One region of the Marinicrinis lubricantis genome, then DNA from elsewhere that is predicted to be linked to it. Evidence: riboswitches for the same ligand, from Rfam matches in the RefSeq annotation. Region 1 holds a riboswitch; the other holds the start of a gene.
What was found. A riboswitch is a leader RNA that binds a small molecule or an ion and turns the genes downstream of it on or off. The one in region 1 is predicted to bind cyclic di-GMP.

Region 1 (3,119 bases):
TTGATAGAGACCTTCAGGTGTACCGTTAATGATGCCTCGTTGATAAAGCGCTTCGATCTGCTGCGTGTAGGCGGATGCTTCAATGTCGCTGAAGCCGCTGCTTGCTTGCACGGTCCTACCGCCAGTAAGCAGTGAGCATGTGAGAAGCAATGTTGCAGCGGATGTTGCGAGTTTGTTCATGGTTTCGTCTCTCCCTATCTAGTAAGTGTCCAGATCAGCATACGATGCAATTGTCAACGGACGATTACGATCATATAAAGATTGCGTTAAGGGCTGGTAGATTTAACCAGATATTTTATATCTAAATGATTTCTGCACCTCTGCCGATATACGATTTGCGGGATGGCATTGTATAACGCCTCTCGCAGCTCACAACTAGATTGCGTACAGAAGGGAAAGTGGAACTATGGCCAAAGGCTCGTTTCGGATTGAACTAAATATGGTGGACCGTGTGATGGAGATGCAGATCGGGGGAACGTTTACGGCGGAGGATTACGCCCGCTTTATTGCCGAATATGAGAAAAAGACGGCATCTCTGGATGGTCCATCGTATACGCTAAGGGTGGATTGTAAAGCGATGGATTTGCTTTCCGCACAAGAGGTGGAGAGCTTGAAGGGATCGTTCGAGAAATATAAGCAAACCGGATTTCGTGAGGTTGTGTTCATCATAACCGAGGCGCAGCTCTTTATGAAGATGCAGCTGAAGCGTGTCGCTCGAAGCGCCGGATTAGACAATGTCGAAGTCGTTACCGAAGGGGCTTAAATAAGCGAAAACCCGACCGATTGAGGTCGGGTTTTCGCTTATTCACTGCCTCGCCGCTACTGCAGTGTTCCGTTTTGTGAATAAGGGAATTGACTGGAGTAACCCGAGAATTGCTGATAAGCCTGATCCAGCTTATTCTGATCCTCGGCTTCGAGCTTGTAATGTCCTTTGCGGAACATGAGCTGGTACATGTCATATTGACATTGGTGCGTCTCATTCAAGACTGTCATAATGTCCTGATGCAAACTCGGATGGCTGGCTTCTCTCGCTGAAATATTGAAGCTGTCCGTCAAATATTTTTCCAATGCCAATATATCATTGACGCGGTCACGGTCATTCATTTCCGGTCCTTTTACTTTCGGTTCATAGGGCGGCTTCGGATTTTTGATCGTTTGTGAGCTTTGATTGGAATTCACCGTGGTCCCTCCTTATTGCTGCATTTGATGCATTTTCTGCATTTCTGCTGTATTGTTGTTTTGCAAATGCTTCAGCAGCAGCTGATAGTGCCGCTCGTGCATTTGGCCCGCCTGATCAATCGCCTGCTTAATCTCAGGGTCTGAGCATTCATTGGCGAAGTGCCTGCATTTTTTCATCGCGATCAGTTCCCACGACAATTGATCTTTTAAATAAAGGCAGTCTTTGGTTGTGATGACTTGCGGCGGTGTGGGGATGATCGCCTGCTGTTGCTGCTGCTGTGTTTGGCTTTGAGGCATGACAAGGATGCTCCTTTCCAATTTAGGTTTGACAAGGTTAGTTTGTCATCCGGGCGATGGTTATATCCAAATCGAGTTAACGAGATCCAGAAGCATGACAATTATGTCTAAAATCATCGAAATTGATCATTTTTTGTATTGTCAATGAGGATATCATTGGTATAATAAGAACATCGAACCAAGTCAACAACTCACGACTCAGGCTCACGAGGGCCTTGTACGAACCAAACGAATCCAATCGGCAAAATCATCGAAAGGTGATGACGCAAAGCTACAGGGGCTAAGGTACCTAATACCATGCCAGCCAGCTGCACCAAGACGAACATCTCTACTAGGGGCTAGTCTATGCGCAGAGGCATGGGCGAGCCTTTTTTGCTTGTCATTGCGTATGAAGCTGGGAGTGAGATGCTGTCCGGAGAGTATTTAGGAGAAGTGAATGAAACAAAAGGCAAATATGAATTAAAGGGGACACGATTCATGAGAAAAATTCGTTGGATGCCATTATGGATGTCTTTCATTATTGTATTGGGCTTGGCAGCACAAGGGTATGCGGCAGCATCGGAGGATTCTGAGAAGAACGCTGAAAACCGCGAACAGCTGGATATGGAGTTTACGGATACGGATGAAGCCCAATGGGCGGCGGAAGCGATTGGTATTCTGAAATTTAAAAATGTATTGTCCGGATACGATGACGGAAGCTTTCGGCCAAACAAGCCCGTGACTCGAGCAGAAGCTGTTGTAGCCGCAGTCAGGCTCATGGGATTAGAGGAAGAAGCGAAGGCGAAGCCTGCCGATCTTCAGCTGTACTTTAAGGATGCGAACGTGATACAGAAGCAGTTCAAATGGGCAAAGGGGTATATCGCGGTTGCTTTAGAGCAAGGATTGTTCGATACTTCGATGGACAAGCTGAATCCGAATCAACCGGCCAGCAGAGTGTGGATTGCAAGTCTATTAGTAAAAGCGCTCGGTCTTGAAGAAGAGGCGCTGGCACAGATGAACGTATTGCCGGATTTCAAAGATGCCGACGCGATTGCAGCCGGTGCGATTGGATATGTGAACGTGGCGGTGGAGGAAGGGATCGTCAGCGGATACCCGGACGACACGTTTAAACCGAATAAGAATGTCACCCGTGCGGAGCTCGCTTCACTTCTCGTTCGGACAGGCGAAGGGCTGCTGGAGCAATCCGGCGCGGGTGTTGTCACTGGCGAAATCATGGACATTCAGTTTGATGATAAATCGGTAACGGAAGATGTGTATACGAGTGTCACAGCGGATGTGTACGCCACGGCAACAGGTTCAATCACGGTTGTCACGTTGGGCGGAGAATCTCAGACCTATAAGATTTCACCGAATTTAGCGGTGCCCTATCAAGACACGTTTATTCCTGCATCGCAGCTCGCCGTTTCCGATACGGTATCCTTGACGGTTCAAGACGGAGTGGTCATCGAAGCGAGCTTCATTGAACAGGAAAGCGCACACGAGCAGCCCGCAGGAATCTATGAATTTAAATTAAAGATCGAATATGATAAGAAGCAGTCGATCGAGATGAAATATGAAAACGATAGAGAACATATCAAAGCGGAGATTGAAAAGAAGACAGACGGAAAAAAAGAAAAGGTGAAGGGTGAAGAAGCGATCCAGCA
Region 2 (3,119 bases), on a different contig from region 1:
GTATTGGGTCCAAATCGATCCAACCGATGCGGGAGGACAATTCCACGACCGGGGATCGTCGTACCGAACCGTGATTTTTTACCACCATGAGGAGCAGCGTATGTTAGCGGAACGCTCGAAGCAAGCGCTTGAAGCCGGCGGGCAGTTTAATAAGCCGATTGTCACGGAAATCGTGCCTGCAAGTACTTTTTATCCGGCAGAAGAATATCATCAGGATTATCATAGGAAGCATCCGAAGCATTACAAGGAAGACCGTGAACAGTCAGGAAGAGATGAATTTATTCGAAAGCATTGGGAAAAGTGAAATCAGGTGGAAGAGGTGCGGAATCCATGAGCGTTTATGAATTTGAAGTGACGACGATTAGCGGGGAGAATATATCACTGCGGGATTATGAAGGGAAGGTGCTCCTCATCGTCAATACCGCGACGAAGTGCGGATTTGCGCCGCAGCTGAAGGAGCTGCAGTCGCTGCATGAGGATTATCAAGAGCAGGGGTTTGCCGTGCTGGGGTTTCCGTGCAATCAATTCAAGGAGCAGGAGCCTGGATCTGATGCGGAAATCGAACAGACCTGTCAGCTGCAGTTCGGCACCCGTTTTCCGATGTTCAGCAAAATCGAAGTGAACGGCCCTGGCACGCATCCGTTATATCAGTATTTGAAGAAGGAAGAGTCGGGCTTGCTGGGCGAGAGTATTAAATGGAACTTCACGAAATTTCTCGTCGACCGCAGCGGCAAACCTGTGAAACGATACGCCCCAACCACGACTCCGAATAAGATTCGGAAGGATATTGAGGCGCTGCTGGGCAGGTAAATCACAAGCAAAATCTATGAATCTATGAAGATCAGCCTTGGTGAGGGCTGGTCTTTTTGTTTTAGTCCGAATGTCCCATGTTGGCATCTCCATAACCTGAAAATCTCGTGTATTCACCATAAAGTTACACAGGGTTGTCACAAATTAGGGGATAGTGTATCATTTTGGGAGATTTATTGGTAATATCATCCTAGTCCAATAGACATCACGAAAGAATACCAAGCGAAATGAACCACGGCAAATCCGTACGAAAGTCGGAGACGCAAAGCCACGGGTCTAAGCCTTAACCGATGTTAAGGGATGGCAGCCGGGCCGCTCAAACTTCGTCTTGGTCTTTTTTTGTCTAAAAATAAGGGGGAACAAGTATGAACATGAGATTTGGAAGAAGAAAGAATCATAGAAAGACAGGGATGCTGCTTAGTTTGATCATGACCATCATCATGGCTTGGAGCGTGATGCCGCCTATCCATATGGAAGGTGCGGTGAAGTATGTCTTCTCAAGAGATACGTCGAAGGTCGAGCTTGATGGTAAAAGCCTCTATACATATAAGCATCACGCCGTATGGCACGGGTTTGACCCGAGCTGGAATACACAAATCTTCTACCGGAACTTGCAGACGGGACAGGAACTGCAAATTACGGATCACGGACAGCCGGCCAAAATGCCGGTTATGACGGAATTGAGCAATGGCGACATAGTCATCATCTGGATGGACAAACGTGAATATGCGGGTCAAACGAACTTTAACTGGGATGTATACAGCTATAATTTGACCGCGGGTATCGAGAAGAAGCTGAGCAGCGGAGCAGCCGAGAATCGTGTCGTTACTGCAGACGGAAATTATGCCGTATGGTTCGATGCCAGATTGCAAATTACGCTATACAACCTGCAAACGAACGAAGCTAGTGTCATTGGTGAAGGCTACAGTCCGATCGTCAAAGATGGAAAAGTGATGTTCAACGCGCCTTCCAAGCAGGAGCTTAAAATCTATGATATCGCTTCGGGTCAAACCGAAACGGCGGTTCAAATCTCAGGAAGCGAATACATCCGCCTATTTCAATTTAATGGGGAAAGAGCCGTATGGAAACAAAGAGACAACGCGACGGATCTATACAAGTATGTGTCCATCGAATCGGACGACCCGAGTGCGGTTCCTATCGATTTGACTCAGCCAGTCAAGAAAGAGCGAGAATATTTGAATTTATATATCGGAGACAAGAACGCAGCCTGGCTTGAAGACGTAGGCGGTTCACCGCAGTTGTTCGGGGCGAATTTGGAAGAGCATGAGTCGTATCAGATGACTTTTGGTACAGAGCGCCCGGATGTGATTGGGTTTACAGGAGATCAACTGGTTACAAGAAGTGCCGCTAACCTATTGGTATATACCTCGATTCGCCGGATGGAAATTCCGGATGCGACCTTTACGCCATCTGAGGAGAGTTCTGGGTGGTTTGATGCACAGGGCGGAGTACTCGAATCCACGGACGGCACCGTGAAAGTGGTTGTTCCGGCACAGGCTTTTGCGGAGCGGACGAAAGTGACCTTGAAACCGAAATCTAATGCGGAAGCAGAAGATGCGATGACGCCGGTAACAAGTTTGTGGACGATGGAGATAGGCGGGGAGGCAAAGCTGCCGCTTCAGCTTCATATGTCATACGCCAATACGGACTTGACTGCTGCGTATGTGAACAAGCTGGGCATTTATCGCGCTGACGAGCAGCCCGATGCTTCATTGGAATATATCGGAGGTAGTGCAGATGAAGACAGCCGGACGGTGCAGGCAGATGTGATGCAATCCGGAACCTACGGTTTATTTATGTATGAACCTTCGTTTCAAGATGTGAAGGGGCACTGGGGACAGAGCTATATTGAAACACTGGCTGCCAGATGGAAAGTGAGCGGTGTGGGCGAAGACAAGTTCGGGCCGAATCAAACGCTGACAAGGGCTGAATTTACGAAAATGCTGGCGGATGCAACGGGGATGACGGTCAATATGGAAGCAAAGGCGAATGCACACTTTGCCGATATGAGCTCGCATTGGTCCAATCCATGGGTCGCCGCTGCGGTTGAAGCCGGATGGGTGAACGGAGTGGACGGTAAATTCCTGCCGAACCGGGCAATCACTCGTGAGGAAATGATGGTCATGCTCATTCAGGCGCTAGGTTATGAGAATGAAGCACAGATGACCGATCAGGAAATGAATCAGCTGCTCCAATTCAATGATGCAAAGCAAATCAGCGGATGGGCGAAGCAGGCTGCCGCACTGGCAGTGAAGCATCAATTGATTATGGGAAGCAACGGCCTTATC

Region 2: linked by a shared signal. The riboswitch ahead of ACFPXP_RS02405 (S-layer homology domain-containing protein) and the one ahead of ACFPXP_RS15830 (S-layer homology domain-containing protein) in region 1 are both predicted to bind cyclic di-GMP.

What each region holds. Positions count from the first base shown of each region.
Region 1 covers NZ_JBHSQV010000172.1:33,152-36,270, forward strand. Annotated here, with positions in the region: gene ACFPXP_RS15810 (5'-nucleotidase C-terminal domain-containing protein) at 1-180, opposite strand, end outside; gene ACFPXP_RS15815 (hypothetical protein) at 407-763, shown strand; gene ACFPXP_RS15820 (spore coat protein) at 820-1,179, opposite strand; gene ACFPXP_RS15825 (hypothetical protein) at 1,192-1,476, opposite strand; cyclic di-GMP riboswitch class I at 1,707-1,792, shown strand; gene ACFPXP_RS15830 (S-layer homology domain-containing protein) at 1,822-3,119, shown strand, end outside.
Region 2 covers NZ_JBHSQV010000013.1:4,172-7,290, reverse strand. Annotated here, with positions in the region: gene msrA (peptide-methionine (S)-S-oxide reductase MsrA) at 1-304, shown strand, start outside; gene ACFPXP_RS02410 (glutathione peroxidase) at 331-810, shown strand; cyclic di-GMP riboswitch class I at 1,037-1,130, shown strand; gene ACFPXP_RS02405 (S-layer homology domain-containing protein) at 1,176-3,119, shown strand, end outside.